3 regions of the Brevibacillus sp. M2.1A genome follow, and region 1 is predicted to be linked to each of the others. Evidence: predicted binding sites of a transcription regulator. Region 1 holds the regulator's gene; each other region holds the start of a gene.
The links. Region 1 encodes Rex, which represses fermentation and respiration genes when NADH is low (regulators of the CRP and FNR family bind a similar motif). Its sites were predicted from a motif close to TTGTGAAATATTTCACAA; they were not measured.

Region 1 (7,809 bases):
AGATACGCAAAGTAACCAAAAAGCTGATTGAAGGGATGACTGCATATGCAGCGGGCATCGAACAGCTTTTGCGAACGACTCCGCAAGAGGAAAAGCCTCCTTTTGCCGTACGCAGTCTACTGACAGATTTATTCGGTCTCATCAAAGACTGGCAGAACGCCGTGGAGCTGCTTCACTTCTTTTTACTTGAGCAGGATGCCGAGTATGTGTATTGGATGGAAGTAGAGTCCCGTACAGCTCGCAAGCAGGTTCATTTGTCAGCGGCACTCTTGAAGGTTGCCGACTCACTGGCAGAACCGCTTTTCGCACAAAAGCGGAGTCTGATTTTGACATCAGCCACTCTGACGGTCAAGAACAGCTTCTCCTACATCAAAAGCCAGTTTGGTCTCGACCAGCTTCCCGAGGAACGAGTGCGTACCTTGTCACTGCCATCGCCGTTTCATTATGAAGAGCAGGGGCTGCTGTTGATTCCATCTGATTTCCCCGCACCAGGCAAAGAGAGTGACCACACGTACTTGGAGGCGGTCATTCAAGGGTGCGTGGACGTCGTACTGGCTTCGAAAGGAAGGACGCTGATCCTGTTTACCTCCCATTCGATGCTTCGACTTGTTTACCAAGCGATGAAAGAACGACTGGCAGATGCTCCAGAACCGTATACGTTATTCGGTCACGGGATTGATAGCAACAATCGGAGCAAGCTGGTGCGACTGTTCCGAAGCATGGAGAGAAGTGTGCTGCTTGGAACTAGCAGCTTCTGGGAAGGTGTCGATATCCAGGGGGAATGGCTGAGCAGTTTAGTTATTGTTCGCCTTCCGTTTGCTCCGCCGAATCATCCTGTCTATCAAGGAAGGGCAGAGCTTTTGAAGGCAGAAGGAAAAAACGCCTTTATGTCGTTGTCTCTTCCACAAGCCGTTCTACAATTTAAGCAAGGGGTGGGGCGATTAATTCGCCATCACTTGGATAGAGGGGTCGTGATCGTTTTCGACACGCGTGTGGTTGAGTCGAGATATGGACGCTCATTCCTTCAATCTTTGCCGCCATTTCAAATCGAAAGCGGTCCATGGCCAACTCTGCGAGAGCGCATAGAGCCATTCCTTAGTATGCAATCCCTGTCAGATTCATAAAATGAAGCAATAGTCTCATAGGGATTAAGGTGATAAAATAAATGTTATGGAAAAAAGAGTGGCGTTGGTGGATAGTAGTTCTGAGTGTGTTTTTCCTTTGCGCATGCTCGATTGATAGCCATTTGTATTTGCAAGAAGCAGCAGTGAAGATAGATGACCCGTTTGAAACCGAGACAGAACAGGAATTTTCGGGTCTCATAATCACCTACTTCGCACTTCCACAAGGTGAGAGTACGCTTTTGAGAATGCCAGGCGGCAAAACGATGCTGATTGATACGGGTACGTCAGAAGATTGGCCCGTTCTTTCAGCGCGCTTGGCAGAGCTCAAGATTACACGGCTCGATTTTGTGGTGTTGACGAACGACCAGCCGGAACATATGGGAGGCTACGCTTCATTGAGCCAACAAGTGCTCATCGATGCTGTCATTTTGCCAAAGCTGATCGCACCATCCATTCGGCATGTCGTGCTGCTTCGCTCCAACCAAAAGCAGATGGAAGCAGAGCAAGGACAAGTACTCACTCTTGACCAAGAAATCTCCATGGAAGTATTGCTTCCGGATGAACCGTTATTTTTATCGCCTCAGAACAATTCTCTTGTTTTTCGATTGACGCACGGTCAACTGCGGTTTTTGTTTATGAGTGCCGTGAATGAAAAAGCAGAGGAGCGACTGTTGGAACGGCAAAATGACAAACTGAAGGCGGAAGTGCTAAAGGTAGCCGGTCAGGGAAGCAATCAGGGATCTTCACAACCGTTTCTGACGCAGGTCGATCCTCAGGTCGCCATTATTCAGACAGGCCGATCACGGGATCAAATGAAAGACGGTCAGACGGAGGTCATAGAGCGTTTGGGTGAGTCATGGGCCGAGACATACGTTACCAGCCACGACGGTTCCATTACCATTTTATCGAATGGAAAAGAATATCGGATTTTGAAGCAAAAGAATTAGGGGGGAAGACCGAACGTGGCAAAACACGAAAAGATTTCAGAAGCGGTCGTCCGTCGTTTGCCGATTTATCTGCGTTACCTCAGTTATTTGCAGCAAGTTGAGGTGACCACCGTTTCCTCCCAACAGATGGGCAAGAATCTTGATGTGAATCCTGCCCAAATCAGAAAAGATCTTGCAGCTTTTGGTGATTTTGGAAAAAAGGGAATCGGCTATGATGTCGATTATCTGGTGGAAAAAATACGTGAAATCCTGAAGCTAACGGATGAAATCCGTGTCGCTTTGGTCGGAGCTGGGCATTTGGGCCATGCCATCAGTAACTACAACGCTTATTTGAAAGATAACATGCGGATTGCGGCCATCTTTGACAATAATCCAGAGAAGCAGGGCAAAAAAGTCGCAGGTATACCGATTCAGCCTTTATCAGAGCTGGAAGAGACAATCGTTAAAAAGCAAATCAAGCTGGCGATTATTACGGTACCGGCCCCTGCAGCGCAATCCGTATGTGATCAGTTGACTCAAGCGGGTATCAGGGGGATCTTGAATTTTGCCCCTACGACGATTCGCGCAGGAAAGGATGTTCGCATTCACTATGCGGACGTGACGTCCAACCTGCAAAGCTTGGCCTACTACTTGACATAAGAATGGAGTGTATACTATGAAAAAGACGATCCTCATTCACGCAACAGTCATTACCGTTAACGATACGAATGAAGTCATTTACGATGGTGCCGTAGCATTCGAAGGCAACAAGATTACGTATGTGGGCCCAACTCCTGAGGACCTGTCGGAAGCGGGATACGATGAAGTTATCGATCAAAAAGGAGACTACATACTGCCTGGGTTAATCAACACGCATGGACATGCTGGTATGTCCCTCCTACGTGGTTATGCAGATGATTTGCCGCTACAACAATGGCTGGAAGACAAAATGTGGCCATTGGAGGCGCAATTCACGGGTGACACAGTAAAATGGGGTACCCAACTGTCGCTTATTGAGATGATTCGTACCGGAACTACCACGTTTGTGGATATGTATGACCATATGGATGTTGTGGCGAAGGAAGTCGATGCAGCTGGAATGCGTGCCCGCCTTTGCCGAGGAATGATCGGTCTGTGCTCCGAAGAAGAACGTCAAACAAAGCTGAAGGACGCGACACTTTTTGCAAAAGAATGGCATAATCAGGCAGACGGACGTATTACCGTCATGATGGCACCGCATGCGCCGTATACCTGCTCGCCAGAATTTATTACCCAAATTATCGAAAAAGCTGATGAGTTGTCCTTGCCGCTTCATATCCATATGTCAGAAACCGCTTGGGAAGTCGGTCAAAACGAGAAGGACTACGGACTGCGTCCAGTCGCTCACTTGGAAAAGCTGGGTATGTTCAATCGCCCAACACTCGTCGCGCACGCTGTTCACCTAACGGATGAAGAAATCGACATTTTGGCAAAATACAACGTGAGAGTTTCTCATAATGTAGTCAGCAACTTGAAGCTGGCAAGCGGTGTTGCGCCTGTTCCGAAAATGTTGGCAAAAGGCGTAAGCGTATCGCTCGGTACAGACAGCTCTGCAAGTAACAACAATTTGAATCTGTTCGAAGAATTGAAGCTCGCTGCGATTCTGCACAAAGGTGTGAACAACGATCCAGTAGCAGTTCCAGCAGAGGAAGCGCTTCGCATGGCTACCCGTTATGGCGCAGAAGGGGTATTCCAAGAAGAAACGCTTGGAAGCATTGAAGTAGGCAAGCAAGCTGACTTGATCGTGATGGATAGCCATCAAGCCCATTTCCACCCGGCGCACCAACCGATTTCACACGTGGTGTACGCGGCAAATGGACGAGATGTGAAAGATACGATTGTAGCGGGTAAATTCTTGATGCGTAACCATAAGCTGTTGACCATCGATGAGGAGCGCGCGATTTACGAAGCGAACCGCGTATTCCAAACGTTAAAACGGTAAAAGGCTCCTGTCAGGTGGGGGACAGGAGTAAGGCAGTGCAGGTGTAGGTAGGGGAATTGGATACTACGACGTTCCGTTGTTCATTTTTGCCACAGCTTTTGTCAGGAGATGATGGCGAAAATGAAGAGTGGGTGTGTGCGACCATTGACGCAAGGGAGACGACAATCCTGCCCAGGAGACGCGGTATTCCTGTAACAGAAACCCAAGTATGTCAGGAGATGTAGTTTGTTGCGAAGATGTCACGCGCTCACCTCCTCGGGGTGTATGTGTAGTATGACCGCCCGACCTTAAGCTATGATTAGCAACTTTTCCGTGTCGTTCTAAAACCTTCCCGTATAGCATAGGCTAAAGACAAAAATGGGACAGGGGGGACGACATGTACATCCGGCCCAAATTGCTGTGGTGGCTCATTCCTATCCTACTCGGTCTATTTCTCCTGGGGATTGTATTGGGGACAGTAAGTCGATCAGCCAATACAGGCAGCACGGATCCTGCGTCTGCGGTCAGACAAACAACAGGAACGGGGCAGACGACGACGGTAGCGGAGCTTTTGGAGCAGATCACGCAGGACGAGGAACGCTCATTTCTGGTTTACATGAAGGATCAGACCTTACATGGGCGATTTCAAAATGAGCAATTTCAGCTCGCAGGAGAAATCGGTGGCCACCAGCTTGAAATAGCCAGAAAAGATGGGCAGCCAGTTTCGGTTCGAATTGATGGCCAGATACAGGACCATGCTGCACTGCCGTATGCGCTGTTCACCCCGTATGAGCACGCAGTATTGCTCAAGGGAGTTATGCAATCCGTTCGTCCTGAACGCCTTGAAGATACTGCGGGGCAAGGATGGAGTGGATATCGGATTGCGGTTCCACCTGAGAAAGTCTCTTCGTTATTATCGATGTGGCTAGGTCCATCCTTCCCTATTCATGATTTGACTTCGAATGTAACGAACGGAATGAAAGTCAATTACCAACTATGGTACGAGTCAACTACGGGGCAGCTTCGTCAACTGGAGCTGGATTTGCAAATACAAACGGCAGTTGGAGTGAAGAGAGACCAGCTTCGATTCCGATTGTAATGTCAGCCACGTAAAGGAGTTACTTTGCTGTGTTAGTACGAATTATCCTATCAATCGTTGCCGTCATTTTACTTACGGGAGCTGGGTTCGCCTATCACCTGACGGCTTCTGTAGCAGGGGAACGCAATCAATTTGAGGAAACCGTTCGTCAGTGGGTCCAGGATCGCACAACGATCACGGAGATTGAATCCATTGATGAATATCGAGGCAAGGAGAGCTACGCTGTCGTCATTGGGAAAAATAAGGCGGGGACACAAGTTGTAGCTTGGATGACCGATCAGAAAGTTAGCTTTGATCGAATGGATCTTGCTGTTCCAAAAAAGAATGTAGAAGAGGCAGTTTATAAGTCCTTCCCACAATCGGAGATCACTCATTTGGTTCCTGGTCTCGAAAACGATAAGAAATTTTGGGAAGTCACTGTAAAAGACAAAGACGGTCGTTATCACTACATTCACTATGATCTATTCACGGGCGCTCTGTTAACCTCATACGTGCTCGCTCCAACCTGAGACGCTTGCATACGACAGGCCTTTTCCTTATGGGAGAAGGCCTGTTTGGCATTCCATCCAACATCTGTATAAGAAATTGATATACTCATATGATATACTTTGGATGTTGCTTAGAGAGAAAACGAGAACGATATTTATGGGGGGAGTAGCCGTGCAGTTGAAAAAGAGCGCAATAGGATTATCTTTGGTGGCAACATTGGCACTCCTGTTCGGAGGATGGTTCTTGTACCAAAAGATGGAGATTGAGGAGCCAATCCGTGCAGAAATTGGCCAAATGCAGTCCGCAACATTGGGCAATTTGGAGATCAGCAAAGATAAAATTCAAATAGATGTAACTGTTACAAAACCAGACACATTTCCAGCAGAATATCGAAATCTGCTAACGGAAACACAAAAGATCGCAGGTGAAAAAGAAGTGGTCATTGACATCGACAATCAGTCGACAGCGATGGACGATATTTGGCAAAGCGGTCAATTTGTGTTTACCGAAGCAGTGGAGTTGCATGAGTATAGCCGCATTCCAGCCCTCGTGGCACAATGGAAAAAAGGGAATCAACTCGACGAAGCATCTGCATCGATGGATGACGAAAACATTTATGTTTATTTGAAAAAAGGAACGGAGGATTTTTACACCATCATACCTCGTTCCATTGAAAAAGAGGTGAAGGCACGTGCGTAAGGAAGTACTGATCGGCGTCGTACCTGCACTGTTGATTTTTCTTGTTTTTCTAGGTGTAAACATTACCCCATTTTTGGTGTTCGGAGTCGTACTGGGTGCGCTTTACTTTCTGGTCATCCGTCAGCAAAATGGACAAGGCGGAAATGTCGCCCTCGGTGGGAAAAGAAAAATAAACAAGCATGAGCTGCCGAAATCGGACGTGCAGTTTGCCGATATCGGTGGACAGGAACGCGCCAAAAAAGAGCTGAAGGAATCGCTTGATTTTCTCGTGTATAAGGACAAAATTGAGCAGTACGGGATTCGTCCGATCAAAGGTGTTCTTTTGACAGGTCCTCCTGGTACGGGTAAGACACTGATGGCGAAAGCAGCAGCGAACTATACAAATTCTGCTTTTGTAGCGGCATCAGGTTCGCAGTTTGTAGAGATGTATGTCGGTGTCGGTGCACAACGCGTCCGTGAATTGTTTCAGGAAGCGAAGGCATTAGCAGAGAAAAATGGGCAAGACAGCGCGATTATTTTTATCGATGAGATCGATGTCGTCGGTGGAAAAAGGGACGGTCAACAGCAGCGGGAATACGATCAAACCTTGAATCAACTCTTGACGGAGATGGATGGTGTGGCTACGACCGACAAGCCGCGGGTTTTGGTCATGGCTGCTACGAACCGGAAGGACATGCTCGACGCAGCGCTGTTGCGACCTGGTCGTTTTGACCGTCATATTAGCGTTGATCTTCCAGACAAGCCAGCACGCGAGCAGATTTTGACCATTCACACGGCCAATAAACCGCTAGGCGAGGATGTCACACTGGAAAAAGTGGCACAGGAGACATTCGGATTTTCTGGCGCGCAGCTGGAAAGCGTAGCCAATGAAGCAGCTATTTATGCCATGCGTGACCGTCAGGAAAAAATCACTGCGAAGCATTTTGCCTATGCCGTAGACAAGGTTATGCTCGGGGAGAAGGTAGACCGTCAAGCATCAGAGGAAGAGAAGAAGCGTGTTGCTCTCCATGAATTGGGACATGCCATTGTCAGTGAGAGCGTGCGACCAGGCTCTGTCTCGCAGGTCACGCTGAGTCCACGAGGCAAAGCATTAGGATACGTCCGACAAAATCCAATGGAAGACCGCTATCTGTATACCAAGGAAGCGATGGAGAAGCAAATCATGGTTAGCCTTGGAGGAGCCGTAGCGGAGGAAATCTACTACGGTGGGCGCAGCACTGGATCGAAGAATGACTTCGAGCAAGCGCTGGGAATGGCACAGGAAATTGTACAAAGCGGTATGTCCGATCTGGGGATTGTACATTTGCAATATGTGGATAAGAACCGGATTCATGACGAGGTTGAGCGTCTGCTGGAAGGATTGCTCGCAGAAACCCGCAATCTTTTGAGACAGTATGACTCCGTATTCCAAACAGGCTTGTATACATTGTTGGAAGCGGAAGTTCTGCAAGGCGATGAGTTCAGGGCGCTATTATCACAAACGAAGGAAGAAGTTGCTGTATAAGTAAGATG
Region 2 (7,809 bases), 740 kb from region 1:
CCGTTGTTGAACGGTTGCTGGATGACCTGCTCGAGGGAAATATTTTTGTCAGCCAACAGCTGCGTAATTTGAGCAAGAACACCGCGTTTATCTGCAACTACGATGCGCAGGAAGTATTTAGAGAATTTTTCGCTGTCTTCTTTCAGCACTTTTTCTTTGTATGGAGCAACCATTCCGCGTCCATTCACTCCTAGCTTTCTGTTTTTGACGACAGTGACCAGGTCAGACACAACGGCGGTAGCAGTCGGTAATTCACCTGCGCCCGGCCCGTAAAACATGGTTTCTCCTACCGCTTCCCCATGTACGTACACGGCATTAAAGACACCATTTACGGAAGCGAGTGGATGAGATTTCGGAACCAGAGTCGGCTGCACACTTACCTCAATCGCCTCTTCGTCACGACGAGCCAGTCCGAGCAGTTTGATTTCATAACCCAGTTGCTTGCCATAGGCGATATCTTCCTTGCTCACGGAACTGATCCCTTTTACGTCTACATCTTCGAGCTTCATCGGTACACGGAAGCCCAGCGTTGCCAGAATCGCCATTTTGCGGGCGGCATCAAAGCCTTCCACGTCGGAGGTTGGGTCCTGCTCCGCATAGCCCAGTGCTTGCGCTTCTTTCAATACCTCGCTGTATTCTGCGCCCTCTTTGCTCATTTTGGTCATGATGTAATTGGTCGTTCCGTTGACAATCCCCATCATTTTCTCGATACGGTCTGAGGAGAACCCTTCTACTAACGCACGCAAGATCGGTATACCACCTGCCACACTCGCCTCGTAGAAAACGTCACAGCCCTTTTCTTGCGCTTTCTCTAAAATTTCGGCTCCGTGCAACGCCATCAGATCTTTGTTGGCTGTTACTACGTGCTTGCCTCGTTCGAGTGCACCCAAAATGTATTCCTTTGCAGGGTGAATGCCGCCAATCACTTCTACGATGACTTCAATTTCTGGATCATCCAAAAGGCTAGCAGGATCAGTGGTCAGCGCGCTCTCCATGGATGGAATATTACGAGATTTTTCCGCATCCTGAACTAGAATACGGGAAACCTCAATACTGAGGCCAGTTTGCTTTTGTAAATCCTCCTGATGGGCTTGGATAATGCGTACGACACCAGTCCCGACTGTTCCAAAACCCATTAACCCCAATTTAATGCTCTGCTTCTCCATGTCTCTCTCCCCTGCCTTTTCTTTGATTGTTTTTTACTTAGCCTCTACCGACGATCATCGCTTTGCGAACGCCCGGGATCAGCTGCAAGCTATCCAAAAACTCCGTGCTAGATACGCGAAGATTAGCCATATCGACTGACATGGATATAGTAGCAATCCCTTGAAGTGGAATCGTCTGATTGATGGTCAAAACGTTTCCACCTTGATCTGCTACATATGTGAGCACTTTGGACAAGTAACCTGACATGTGATCCAAAGAGAAAGTAAACGTCATAATTTTTTCGCTCATCATCGCATTGAACGGAAAAATGCCATCTTTGTACTTATAAAAAGCACTGCGGCTCAATCCTACCCGTTCAACCGCTTCATTCACGGTATCCACTTCGCCGGATTCCAGCATCTTCTTGGCTTCAATCGTTTTGGCAATCGATTCTGGCAGGATGTCAGATCGAATCAAGTAGAATTTTTCTTCCTTTTTCATGCGTTGTGTCCTCCTGAGAAAAACAGTTGTTTCTTCATAGAGGACATTATAACGGAAAGCATCTCATGTGACAATCCTTATCCGTCACTTTTTTTCATCGGATCATATTTGGTTTACTTTGATTACATGAGGGGAGGCTTCTTCGCGCACAATAATGCGTATCGTATGGAGGAGGTGAAAGGCAAATGGCCGGACGTGGAAAGTCAGATAAATCGGAGCGTCGTAACAATCACCCAGCAGGTAAGCCAAGCAGTCTCGATCAGTTTGGCAATGACATGCGGGGCAAAAAGATGGCCCAATCCCCAAACGTGATTGAAGATCCCAGCGGAAACGGATAAACAAACACAAAAAACCCGGGACATTTTCATCCCGGGTTTTCCTGATTCGATTAGTATGCCAAAGAGGACAGACCGTTGATATGAGTCAAGTAACGAACGTTACTCGCTTCTTTCATCAAGGTTGCTGGCAAGCCTTTGAGCTTCAGTTGGCTTGCACCGATTGTTCCGATTGCGTCTTTACGGCCCAGGCTACCCAGTGTACCGGAGAATACCGGTTTGAAGGTATCCATTTTGGTGCCGTTGAAGTGCGCGAAGAGATTGTGACCTACTACTTCGCCCATTTGCCATGCCAGTTGGGCAGTCGGAGGGTATGGACGACCTTCTGGCCCCATTACAACCGCACTGTCACCTGCAAGGAATACATCAGGGTGAGAAGTGGATTGCAGGAATTCTGTAACAGTTGCACGCCCGCGGTTTACTTCCACGCCGCACTCAGCTACTACGCGATTGCCTTGTACGCCACCAGTCCATACCATTGTTTTGGTTTCAATGGTACCGCCATCTTTCAGGCAAACTGTGGTTTCTTTCATTTCCGTTACAGGTACGCCTGTCAGGAATTGAACGCCACGTTTTTCCAGGCTCGTTTTCGCACGCTCAACCAGGTCAGGAGCAAAACCAGCCAAAATGGATGGACCTGCCTCTACGCAATAGATGGATACGTCTGCAAAGTCTACGCCATGTTTGTGGCACAAATTTGGCAACATATCAGCGAATTCCCCAACAAGCTCGATACCTGTCAGACCGCCACCGCCTACAACGAAGGTAACATCTGCTTTATTTTTGCTTGTCTTGTATTCAATCACGCGCTCTTCGAGGTGTGCGCGCAGACGATTTGCTTCTTCTACCGACTTCAGTGTAAAGCTGTACTCTTGCAGGCCCGGGATTCCGAAGAATGCGGTTTCACTACCCAGCGCAATAACTAAAGCATCGTATTTGATGGACTCGCCGCTCGCCAGTGTTACGCGTTGGGAATCGAGACCAATATTTTCTACCGTGTCTACTACGAGGTTAATCTCTTTGCCACGCAGCAATCTTTCCAGAGGGAGCGCTACGTTTTGTTCAGACAGGTTTCCTACTGCCAAGCGGTGCAGTTCCGTAATGATTTGGTGAGTAGGAAAACGGTTTACCACCGTGATCGACGCTTCTTCAGCCGTCATGTATTTACGTGCAGTCAATGCGCTGAGCAAACCGCCATAACCGCCGCCTAGAATCAGAATATGCTTCGCCATGCCCAATCCTCCGTCCTTGTCTTCCATTCCATAATAAAAAAACTAGCGTTTTTGTTGTTGACGTTCTGCTGTTACTTCCAAGAATGCTTGTGCGAAACGCAATGTTTTTTGTACTTGCGGATCTTTGAGCATTTTGAGAATACCGAACAAACCGATCGTAGACTCTTCTACGTGAACACGGTCATTGGCTTCAATGGCTGCTTGGGCAATACCCTTTGCTTTATCAGAGATCGGTTTTACGAACTCTTCCATTCCACCTTTGATGTCGTCGATCAATACATGATCATTTGCAACCGTTTGTACCAAATCATACGTTTTGGTCAAAAGAGTTGTCAGTTCCGCCAATTTAGGCAGATTCGCCACCAATACGTTCAGTGACTCTTGGATTTCTGGTTTCATCAGCTGATCCAGTACATCTTGTTGCTGCGCTGGTGCCAGAGTAGCAGTGCTTGCTACTTCTGCAGCAGCTTGAGCTTGTTGCGTAGTTGTTTGAGACATAAAAAAACGTCCTCCTTTGCTTTGGAATAGAGGCCTTTCATTCTCGATGCCTGTTCAAACGAGTAACGGCCGCTATTCTCCCTGAAAATCCGGTAAAAAATTATTTGTAACATTTTTCACAAAGTAAAGCAAACAACGGATTCGAATAATCAAAAGTGAATGATTTCACAAGTATTTATTCAGGAAAGCGTACACAACAAATCATAAAGTGAACAGGCTCGATTTAGAACTCTATGTACACTACTATATACCTTCTTCACAGGAACATCAAAGGAAAAAAACCGCTTCCTTAGGAAGAAGCGGTAGTTGAGAGCCTTTTATAGTAATCTTTGATGATTTCATGGTGCTTCTCATTAATATCCGTAAAGATTAATTCAATGATTGATTGCTTGTCCTGGAACGTTTTTTCCACGATTTTCGCCATCATGACGATCTCCTGCGCTTGCTTCGGTATCTTGAAAGACAAATGGAGAAAATCGCCCTTTGACACATAACCGTCCGTTCCCAAAACAAGACGGGTTGGAGAGAATTTCAGCAACACTGCCTCGCCTTTTTCTTCGATCGGTCTAGCTCCCATCACCTTGTAAGGGACAGAAATACCGAGATCTGGGGAGATGGGATCCTGCTTGCGCTTTTGTGTAATTTCTACCCCTACACTAATCGGAATCATCCCTAAAAGCTTGATCGGCCAAAGCGTTTGCTCCGAAACTACTTCCAAATCAATAGTGTTCACTGCCGCATCCGTCTCCCAACGAATGCGCACAGTTGATCCGAGAAGCTCTGCTTTTGTTTCAGGCTTCATCTCATACGAAACGACGAGATAACTGCCCTTTGCATGTTCAACCAAAACTTGGACAGGTGTCTTCACCTGCTTGGAGATGATTAGCGGTAGCGTCGCACCGCGTTGGAGTCGTTTATCCCCCAAAAATGGGTTCAGTGATGGGATATCAATCATGGTTTTTGTCACTCCACAAAGTCAAACTCTAATTTGCCGATCCGAACGGTATCCCCGTCTTTTGCTCCCAGCTTGCGCAGAGCATCATCTACACCCATACTGCGCATTTGTCTTGCAAAACGCTGGGCTGCATCATAGCTGTTCAGATTCGTCATGCGTACGAGTTTCTCGATCTTTTCACCGCTGACGACAAACACATCATTATCACGCGTAATCTCGAATGCCTCTGGTTCTTTTTCTGCTCGGAAGACCACGCGCTCTTCCACTTCCGCAACTTCCTCTACAGCAGGCTTGTCCGGAATCGTCGCCAAGGTATCCCCAATCGCATACATCAGTTCTTGTACGCCTTGACGGGTTGCAGCAGAGATTTCGTACACCTTCACATCTGGAGCCTTTTCCTTGAAAATACGCAGGTTTTCCTCTGCTTCTGGCAATTCCATTTTGTTCGCGACTACAATTTGCGGACGATCTTCGAGCTTGAGGTTATACATCGTCAGCTCTCGGTTGATCTGCAAATAATCCTCGTACGGATCGCGTCCATCAACCGCTGCCATGTCAATCACGTGGACGATCAAGCGTGTACGCTCTACGTGACGCAGGAATTGATGACCAAGGCCTACACCTTCATGCGCGCCTTCAATCAATCCTGGCAAGTCAGCCATGACGAAGCTCTGCTCCCCCAAATCCACAACACCCAGGTTCGGTGTCAGCGTCGTAAAGTGGTACGCCGCAATTTTTGGCTTCGCAGCTGTTACACTGGACAGCAGCGTGGATTTTCCTACACTCGGATAACCAACCAAGCCCACATCTGCAATCAGTTTGAGCTCCATGACAATGTAACGCTCTTGACCTGGCTCACCGTTCTCCGAGATGTGTGGAGCTGGATTCGAAGAGTTGGCAAAACGAATATTGCCTCGTCCACCACGTCCGCCTTTTGCGATCACAGCACGTTGTCCTTGCTCCACGAGATCGGCAATTACTTCTTTGGTATCATCATCAATGACAGTTGTTCCCGGTGGCACGCGCACGACCATATCTTCCGCGCCTGCTCCGTGCTGAGATTTGTTGCGGCCATGCTCTCCGCGAGGTGCTTTGAAATGTCGTTGATAGCGGAAATCTACCAGTGTACGCAGACCTTCATCCACGACAAATACGACATCTCCACCTTGACCACCATCTCCACCCGCTGGACCACCCAGCGGTACGTACTTCTCCCGGCGAAAGGAGACGGCTCCATTACCACCGTCCCCGCCTTTTACATATACTTTTACCTGATCGACAAACATGGTGTCACCTCTTTCATTCCGCGAATGGAACCACCAATTTCAGGACCCATTCTTCTTCCGTATGTATCCACTCGGTGACCTCCACCGTACTCTGTTCGCTTTTACGTATCAGCTTTTCCAATTCTTCCATTCCGGATGCACGAAGTACACCGGCCAGGTCAAAACGAAAATGAACGCCACGCTCATCCATCTGCAAGCTCAATTGCATGCTGGCTGCTTCGTATCCACTCTGGTCTACATGATCGTTCACTGTGCATAATATCTCTGACACCAACTGAAACAAGTCTTGCTCGTTCAAAACTACTCGCGTGAGATCCACATGATTGCACACGTCTACTTCTAAAAGCAATTCATTGTTCAGTGCGTTAAATGTCAAGAAGAAGACGGACAACAAGGAGCTATTCAATCGGGCCACCATCGATTCCTGCATCGCCATCTGTGCGATGCGCTTCAAATGGGCCTCTCCTTGTTCAGTACGGTTCAAATGCAAATAGCCGAGCAGAACCTGAACATGGTTCAACCAGTCATGCCGCTGCCTGTTCAGAACGGTCAGCAGTTGGTCTGTCTGATGCGTAAACAGCCTCCGCTCGTCCCCCATCACATTCACCCAAGTCGATAAGAATATCTTTCCCATCTATTGTACCATAAAAAAACCTCTTTCGAGGCAAAATCATAGAAGAGCGACCGCGTTTTACTGGAAGTTTTTATGCGCTCCGGAATTTTTAAATTCCTGCTCGTTAAAAAAGAGCCGGACAAAAAGAAAACCCAGCTATATCGCTGGGTTTTTCTTAACAAATATTTACGCTTCGGAAGCAACCGGCTCGATCACAACTTGTTTGCGATCACGGCCCAGACGCTTGAAACGAACAACACCATCTGCAGTTGCAAACAGAGTGTCGTCTCCGCCTTTCATTACGTTCGCACCTGGGTAAATCTTAGTTCCGCGTTGACGAACGAGAATGTTACCAGCAGTAACGAATTGCCCGTCGCCACGTTTCACGCCCAGACGTTTGGAAATGGAATCGCGACCGTTCTTTGTGGAACCTACCCCTTTTTTCGATGCGAAAAACTGAAGGTCCAAGTTAAACAGCATGTTCATATCAGACACCTCCCTGCCATTTACGATCATTTACTTTTACGTATTTACCGTAATTCGCCTCAACTGACAAAAGAGCAATTACCATGCTCTCTGCCAAAAGCTGTTGTTTCTCGCGTGCAGTCTCATCCTCTGAAGAAGAAAGACTCCACTTCAAGAACCCACCGCCTTCTTGTGCGACAGCGACATCAGGAGTGATGCCGGTCAAAGGTTGGATGGCGTTTAATATACCAAAGCTGATGCCTGATACAGCAGAACAAACGATGTCTGCCCCATAGGCACCCGCATTGGCATGTCCGGAAATACTAATTTCATGGATACCGTGCTGCGCACGGCTCACGATCACTTCAATCATAACAAGTCACCAATTAAGCGTTGATCTTCTCGATCACAACTTTGGTGAATGGTTGACGGTGACCTTGCTTGCGACGGTAGTTTTTCTTGGCTTTGTATTTGTACACGATAATTTTTGCAGCTTTACCGTGTTTTTCTACTTTACCAGTTACCGTTGCACCAGCTACTGTAGGAGCTCCTGCAGTAACTTTGCCGTCTTTGCTTACGAAGAGAACTTTGTCAAAAGTAACAACGTCTCCTTCGTTGCCAGCCAATTTCTCGATGAAGAGAACTGCTCCCTCTTCAACTTTGTATTGCTTTCCACCGGTTTCGATAATTGCGTACACTGTGTGCACCTCCTATACTCAGACTCGCCTTTACAGGTGCGTCGACAAGCGACGGCTTATGTACCTGATTCGTGCGGTTA
Region 3 (7,809 bases), 2.3 Mb from region 1:
GCTCTTCATCAAATTTAGGAATCCCATAGGGGCAAGCAATCGTGCAATTTTGACAACCGATGCATTTCTCTACCAAGGCTGACAATACGGCCCCATTATCTGCGATTTGAATCGCCTGAGCAGGACAGCTGCGGGCGCAAGCAGGATTGACACAATGGAAGCACATCAGCGGAATCGTTTGTCTGCTAATAAACGGGTCCACATCCAGTACGTAGTTTCGGTTTCGGTTGTCATGACCTCCACACTGTGTACACGCCGCCAAGCAGCTTCGACAACCGATGCAATTATCCATTTCGATGTATAAGACTTGTTTACCCATGGCGAACTCCTCCATGTTTGTGCTTGATGATTTTCGCGGCGCACGCTTTAAACTCAGGCATTTTGCTGTAAGGGTCCAATGCCGGGTTGGTCAACAGATTGATAGACTGCTCTTTTCCCCAGTGGTATGGAACAAACACCGTATCCTCTCGAATCGCCTCGATAACTTTCACACGGTACTGCGCCTCGCCTCTTCTCGTTTTCAGAGTGACCAGCTCATCGTGTTCAATACCGTAACGTGTCGCTGTTTTTGGGTGAACCTCTAGCAGAGGATCAGGATACATGTCCTTCAAAAACGGGATTCGTCTTGTCTGGTTCCCGGACAAATAATGGAACACAACTCGTCCCGTCGTTAACCGCAAAGGATATTCTTCATCCGGCTCCTCCGCTGGCGGGCGGTAAGGCAGCGCACATATTTTGGCTTTTCCATCCGGGTGATAAAATTTTTTATCCAGGAATAAATGCGGCTGCCCCTCGTCGCCTTCCTCGCGGCACGGCCAGAAGACACCATTGTTTTGATCAATTTTTTCGTAGGTGACCCCATAATAATCAGCTATTCCGCCTTTGGAGACCTGACGTATTTCATTGAAAATATCCTGGGGAGACTTCAAGTGAGTAAAGAATTGTCCGCGCCCCATTCTATTGGCGATTTCTATCTGAATCCACCAGTCAGGCTTGGATTCGGCAAACCATTCCTGTGCCTGACGGTGACGAATGATGCGTCCTTCGAGATTGGTTGTCGTTCCATCGTCCTCTGCCCAAGTCGTAACGGGAAGAACGACATCGGCGTATTCAGCCGATTCGGACAAGTAAAAGTCGCAGCAAACCATAAAATCCAGACTTTTCAGGGACTCCCGGACATGGTTTAGATTTGGCGCACTTACAACCGGATTGGAGCAGAGTAAGTATAAGCTGCGAATGGTTTTATCCTTCATGAGCTGGAACATCTCGTAGGCAGAGACGCCTTTCTGCGGCATCTCTTCCACGGGAATGCCCCAGGCACACGCTATTTCACGTACATGTTCAGGATTGTCGAGCTTGCGGTAGCCAGGCAATTGATCGGCTTTTTGCCCGTGTTCCCGCCCCCCCTGACCGTTTCCTTGACCAGTAAGGGTTGCCACACCTGATTTTGGTCGGCCAATCTTGCCTGTGACGAGCGACATGTTGGTATAGGCCGATACGTTGTCTGTCCCTTTCGACTGCTGTTCCACACCACGGCAGAACATCACAATCGCATTGGGTGCCCTACCGAAAATGTCGGCAGCCCGCACAATCTTCTCCACCGAAACCCCTGTTATTTCGCTGACATACTCCGGTGTGAAGGTAGCAACCACTTCTTTTGTTTCTTCAAAACCATTCGTATGATTTCGAATAAAGTCTTCATCGATATGCCCGTTCTTGATCAGGAGATGGACGATTCCGTTTGCCAGCGCCAAATCTGTACCGGGCCGCAGATCCAGATGGATATCAGCGCGACGTGCCAAAGGTGTTTCCCTTGGATCGGCTACGATCAGATAGCCGCCCCGATTTTGCACTTCCCAAATACGAAACATGCTGGTTGGGTGACACTCAGCCGCGTTTGATCCGGCCAAGAACAAGCAGTCTGTTTGGTGAATGTCCGTCCAGGGAATGGTAGAACCTCGGTCAATCCCCAAGCTTCGATTCAATCCTGCCGCAGCCGAGGACATGCAGAAGCGGCCATTGTAGTCGATATAGCGGGTTTGCAAGGCGACCCGCGCAAACTTACCCGTGAGGTAGCATTTTTCGTTCGTCATGGAAACGCCAGAGTAAACAGACAAGGTATCTTTGCCATAGTTGTGCTGCAACTCCTTGAACTTGGAAACGATCAAGTCAAGTGCTTCCTCCCAAGACGCTTCCCGAAAACCTTCCGCCGTTCCTTTTAATGAAGCATCTGTTCGAATCAACGGCCGCTGTATCCGATCCGGATGATTCACTTGCTGATAAGCCGTTACCCCTTTTGGGCACATCTTCCCCAGATTGACAGGGAAATCGTACCGTGGCTCCACTCCGATAATCTTGTTCGTCGTTGTATCTACACGCAGGTTCATCCCGCATTGCATACCGCAGTAGCTGCAGTGTGTGCTGACCAATTTCTCATTGGGATGTACCTTGTTTTCAATTACTTTTAAAAATTTATCCTTTGGCATGTTGATTTGCCTCCCTGGCATTGATCTCGTGCGTAGGAACTCCTGTGAAGCGGAACATCCGGTATTTTCTGCGGCACGGCAAGCAAAGTTCAGCCAAGTGGAAACCTTCTTCCATTTGAAAAGCCATTTCGTTTTTACCCAGCACGTTGATTACATCTGCCGACTGTTCCGCAGAAACAAACTCTTTGCTGCACACTTTGCACTTTTTCATTTCCTGCTCGCCATAGTGCTCGCGATAATTGCGAGCGAACACACTCATGGGACGGAACGGTATGTGAGCCAGTTTTCCGAATGGCAGATAAATCAATGTCACAATCACTGCAAATTGATGAGTGACGGATATGACCGGGTGCCCAAAGCCCCCTAAGAACATGTTGCTTGCAGTTAGCATCAAGCCTGTCACGCTGATAAACAGCAGCAGATATAATGGCAAAAAGTCGTAGACAAAGGATTGTTCAGCCCGTGCCTGCATATTCTTAAATCTGCGATACAATGCCATGACTGCTCCACCGATGACCATAAAAGCCGTAATGTTCAACGCGTTGTAAAAGAGAAAGGCAACCCAGCCATCCGCTTGTACGGTAAGAACATCCACACCCATGAACACGACCTGATAGTAGCCATTGTCTGTCATCGTGAAATACATCCAGCCAAACACTAACGGAAAGGTGACAAACGCGGCCAAGATGCATCCCCATCCCAGCAAAATGTGCTGTGTCCAGCGATACCATCCCCGATTCCAAATAAAGCGATAGATGGCCAGATGATCCACGGCTGTATTCGCCGTGCTTTTACGAAAGAGAAGACGCAGCCCCTTTTTCAAAATGACATTCGTTGGCGGGCGGTCTGCCCACGCAGAAAATCGATAAAGGAAACCTCCGATAAAGACAAGAGTCCCCACCATATACCCGTAAAGCGCCAAATCAATATGCGTGAAAAAACGTGTTCCCACGTAACTTAGGACGAACAAGCAAGCAATGATGATAAAAGCACGCTTCGCCACTTTGGAAGCAAATAGATAGTTCATACAACACCCTCCCTGCTGCTGCTCATTTTTTCCTTTCGCTCGAGACCATTGTAGCAACGGCTCGTAACCCGGGTTGTGATTTACCTCACACCCTTGCCACAATCAGGACGATTTTCCTACCCCCAACCTTCGATTTCGGATGATATAATGAGTTACCTTTGTATCCTTGTTGTAGGGGGGACCCACATGACCGGAAATGGCACAACGTTTGTGGAGCAGATTTCTTCCGATTTTGTGAATAGCCTTGAAACGTTTTCTGTTCGGAAAAAATTCGTCCCCGGAGCCGTTCTGTTTTTGGATGGTGAAAGAGCCGATCAGCTATTCTTAATTTCGTCTGGCCAAATCAAGCTCACAAAAAACACGAACGATGGAAAAGAATTAACACTGCAAGTATTTGGTGCAGGAGAGCTCGTCGGCGTCTCCGGTCTCTTCGAACAGGAATTGACGTACACCTCCACAGGCACCATGTTGATGGAGGGTGAGATATGGATCATCCCGCGACAAGAGTTGGAAAAAATGCTCATCAAAAACGGTCAATTTTGTGTAGACTTCCTGCGTTGGATGGGATTGATGAACAGGCGGATGCAGTCCAAATTTCGCGATTTGTTACTCAATGGCAAAATCGGCGCCTTGTATTCAACGCTCATCCGCATGAGTAACACGTACGGCAAGCCACACCCCGACGGAATCCTCATCGACCTTTCCCTTACCAATCGTGACTTGGCACAATTCATTGGTCTGACACGAGAAAGTGTCAACCGAATGCTTTCCGATCTAAAAAAACAGGATTCCATCGATTTGCTTCCGCACGGGCATATCTTGATTAAAGACCTTGCCTATTTAAAAGAGGCGATTTATTGTGATGACTGCCCTCCAGATATTTGCCAAATGTGAGCAAAGTCTTCATACCTCCTGTATAAAAAAAGTCCTGGACTTGTCCGTCCAAGACTTTTTTTCATGAGTGATTCAAGCTTCTTTATCCATGTCTTTGCTCTGCGAGCTCGCTGAACATGCCAGCATAGTACTCGACGTCTCCTGCATCGTCCAGTATCGCACTGATCGTTAGCCATTGGAGATACTGATCTCCATTCTTCCGGCGATTCCAGATCTCTCCTTGCCAATAGCCATTCTTCTTGATCGAATCCCACATCTTTTGATAGAAATCGGCATTCTGCCTGCCAGATTTTAAAATATTGGGAGACTTGCCAATCACTTCATTCATTTCATAACCGGTCACTTTCGTAAAAGCATGGTTCGCACTTTTAATGACTCCACGTGTATCGGTAATCAGTATCGCCTCTCCCGTCTTTTCCATAATGGTTGCGGCGAGCTGCAGCTTCTCTTGATAAAACATCCACATTACCAAGACCAAGCTTACCAGCGCAAACTGAGATAACGCCATGAAACCAATCGCGTAATGCCCGGTCAGATTAAACAGCATCGTTAAGATCAACGGCGGGAAAAATCCTCCTAATCCCCCCATGGCAGATACGATTCCGTTCACAATCCCCGCTTGTCGTGAGAAATACATCGGCACTAATTTAAACACGGCACCGTTACCAATTCCGGCACATAGCGCTACCAACAAGCATCCTACCGTATACATCAAGATCGATGGCGAAAACGATAAGACAATACCAGACAAGGCGAGCCCGGCAAACACAATCATCAATGCCTTGAAGGGGTTCCACTTATCACCTAGCCAACCTCCCACTGGTCTCGCAAGTGTCGCCAAAAGAATGAACCCTGCCGTTCTCATACCTGCATCTACTTTATCCAGTTGGAAATGGCTCACTAAAAAATTCGGGAGATACACGGTGAAAGCGACGAAGCAACCAAACGTAATAAAGTAGAACAAGCTGATTAACCATAGCTTTTCGTTTTTGTAGACACTCTTTATCTGCTGACCGAGAGGAGTCACTACCTTAGGTTCGTTTTTATCCCCCATCAAGAAGGTTAGAACGGCGAATCCCACAAGCAATAACATGAACATCTGTACAGTAGTTGCCCATCCAAACGATTTAGCCAGAACTGGCGCTGAAAAAGTGGTGATCGCTGTACCAATATTCCCCATACCGTAGATTCCGTTTACAGAACCATGCTTTTCTTTCGGATAGTATTTAGGTAGAGACGTAACACCAACAGAAAACACCGCTCCGCCTATCCCTATAAATAACCCGCCGATTAACAAATCTGTATAAGTGGTCGCCTGACTAATATAAAAAACAGGAGCCAGCAGCAAGAGAAAGCTTATGCTAAATAATATCCTCGCCCCAAATCGGTTACTCCAATATCCAACAGGGATTCTCAGCAACGATCCTAAAAGAACAGGAATCGCTGTCACCCACGCCACTTCGCTTGCACTCATGGGTACGGTTTCTTTGATAAAAGGCATAAGCGATGACAGAATGACCCATACCATGAAACCGACCGTAAGACTTAACGTCTGTAATGGCAACTGCCATTTTCGTACCATAAACAACACCCCTCACTTGGGAAATCTTCTTCATCCACTATGATAAGAGGCAAAGTTTGGTTTCGTTGTGATTTTAATCACAGCTCCTTCCAGGCAATCCGCTTATAATCAAAGCGAAATCTTGAATCGAAGGAGTGAATTATACATGTTTTGTTATCAATGTGAACAGACTCCATCAGGTGGTTGTAAGGTCATCGGCGTTTGCGGAAAGAATGAAGATCTTGCGAGTATTCAGGATACAATTATTTTTGCTTTAAAAGGAATTGCAGCTTATGCCACACATGCTCGACAACTGGGATATATCGATCCTGAAGTGGATGGGATTACACAGGAAGCACTTTATTTTACATTGACGAATGTGAATTTTAACTTGGATGAACATTTGCAAATGGCTATGAAAGTAGGGAAAGCCGCGATAAAAGTCATGGAGCTTTTGGATCGGGCCCATACAGATCATTTCGGAGTGCCACAGCCAATCACCGTCTCGCAAAATAAAATAGAAGGAAAATGCATCGTTGTTACGGGACACAATCTGTTTGCTCTCGAAGAGCTGTTAAAACAGACAGAGGGCAAAGGAATCAATGTGTATACGCATTCCGAAATGCTGCCTGCACATGGCTATCCCGCACTGAAGAAATATCCTCATTTGAAAGGGAACATCGGGAAAGCATGGTACGATCAACGCCAGTTGTTTGAGAAATTTCCAGGCGCCATCCTGGCTACAACAAACTGTGTGATGCCTATTCGAGGCAGCTACGCAGATCGTTTCTTTTCGTATGATATAACCGGTTTGGAAAATGTGACGAAAATTGTAGAAAACGATTTTGCACCGCTCATTGAAAAAGCATTGTCTCTTCCTGAGGTTTCCATCGAATCGGAACTGACATTGACGACCGGGTATCATCACAAAACGGTCCTCGGTATTGCCCCTGAAATTATTCAGGCAGTCAAGGAAGGAAAGATCAAACGCTTCTTCGTCATCGCTGGTTGTGACGCTCCTGGCAAGGGAGGCGAGTATTACCGTGAATTGGCTACGTCCTTACCGCCAGAAACAGTCATTCTTACGACCTCCTGCGGAAAATTCCGTTTTAACGATGTAGATTTCGGCACCGTGCCAGGTACCGACATCCCACGATATATCGATTTGGGACAGTGCAATAACTCGGTTTCTACCATTACGATTGCGGCTGCATTAGCCGATGCCTTCGAGTGTGAAGTGAACGAGTTGCCGGTAAGTATCGTTCTTTCCTGGTTTGAACAAAAAGCGGTTGCCATTCTGCTTGGTCTGTTTAGCCTGGGGATACAGGATATACGGATCGGTCCAAAATTGCCTGAGTTCATTCAACCGGGTGTTCTGCAAGTATTGCAAGACTTGTTCCATATTCAGTTGATTGGCGATGCCCAAGAAGATATGAAGCAAATGCTCGGAATCACGCAATAAGCTATCACCTGTGGCCACAAATCACAAAAGGAGGCACCTTCTTCTAACAGGAAGGTGCCTCACTCTTATGGAATTTAAAAAAAGGCCCTATCCATCGGTAGATAAGACCCTCCTATTTCCTTACAGCGGCAAATTCGTAACAGCCGTCCATGTTCCCACTTCTCCTGCCCGCACAGATGGGGGCTTCATTCGAACCGTTCCTCGTAATACATAATGTCGCAACCCAAGTGTTGGCTCGTCTTTGTAAGCAAAGGTGCCAACAAAATTGGCATAAGGTGATTCAATCGTGATTTGCCTGGACCTCTCATCCCAACTTCCTTGTATGGGAATCGGAGTACCACGGAAATTAACGGTTCCACTGACCCTGCCATTTACGACA

Region 2: HP567_RS12280 (DUF1641 domain-containing protein) is a predicted target of Rex. The motif match lies at 3,866-3,883, and genes of this name have one in related genera.
Region 3: HP567_RS26320 (nitrate/nitrite transporter) is a predicted target of Rex. The motif match lies at 6,055-6,072, and genes of this name have one in related genera.

The regions. Positions count from the first base shown of each region.
Region 1 is NZ_JABSUY020000001.1:3,268,276-3,276,084, forward strand. It holds gene dinG (ATP-dependent DNA helicase DinG) at 1-1,124, shown strand, start outside; gene HP567_RS16230 (ComEC/Rec2 family competence protein) at 1,166-2,071, shown strand; gene HP567_RS16235 (redox-sensing transcriptional repressor Rex) at 2,087-2,710, shown strand; gene HP567_RS16240 (amidohydrolase) at 2,727-4,031, shown strand; gene HP567_RS16245 (hypothetical protein) at 4,095-4,274, opposite strand; gene HP567_RS16250 (hypothetical protein) at 4,408-5,109, shown strand; gene HP567_RS16255 (cell wall elongation regulator TseB-like domain-containing protein) at 5,139-5,618, shown strand; gene HP567_RS16260 (hypothetical protein) at 5,770-6,297, shown strand; gene HP567_RS16265 (AAA family ATPase) at 6,290-7,801, shown strand.
Region 2 is NZ_JABSUY020000001.1:2,532,375-2,540,183, reverse strand. It holds gene HP567_RS12300 (homoserine dehydrogenase) at 1-1,166, opposite strand, end outside; gene HP567_RS12295 (ACT domain-containing protein) at 1,204-1,647, opposite strand; gene HP567_RS12290 (hypothetical protein) at 1,833-1,985, shown strand; gene HP567_RS12285 (NAD(P)/FAD-dependent oxidoreductase) at 2,036-3,214, opposite strand; gene HP567_RS12280 (DUF1641 domain-containing protein) at 3,257-3,712, opposite strand; gene HP567_RS12275 (PilZ domain-containing protein) at 4,002-4,667, opposite strand; gene obgE (GTPase ObgE) at 4,676-5,953, opposite strand; gene HP567_RS12265 (Spo0B C-terminal domain-containing protein) at 5,967-6,551, opposite strand; gene rpmA (50S ribosomal protein L27) at 6,753-7,046, opposite strand; gene HP567_RS12255 (ribosomal-processing cysteine protease Prp) at 7,054-7,404, opposite strand; gene rplU (50S ribosomal protein L21) at 7,418-7,729, opposite strand; ribosomal protein L21 leader region at 7,740-7,809, opposite strand, start outside.
Region 3 is NZ_JABSUY020000001.1:5,525,413-5,533,221, forward strand. It holds gene HP567_RS26300 (4Fe-4S dicluster domain-containing protein) at 1-319, opposite strand, end outside; gene HP567_RS26305 (molybdopterin oxidoreductase family protein) at 312-2,486, opposite strand; gene HP567_RS26310 (hypothetical protein) at 2,473-3,513, opposite strand; gene HP567_RS26315 (Crp/Fnr family transcriptional regulator) at 3,700-4,407, shown strand; gene HP567_RS26320 (nitrate/nitrite transporter) at 4,490-5,989, opposite strand; gene hcp (hydroxylamine reductase) at 6,135-7,430, shown strand; gene HP567_RS26330 (hypothetical protein) at 7,551-7,809, opposite strand, start outside.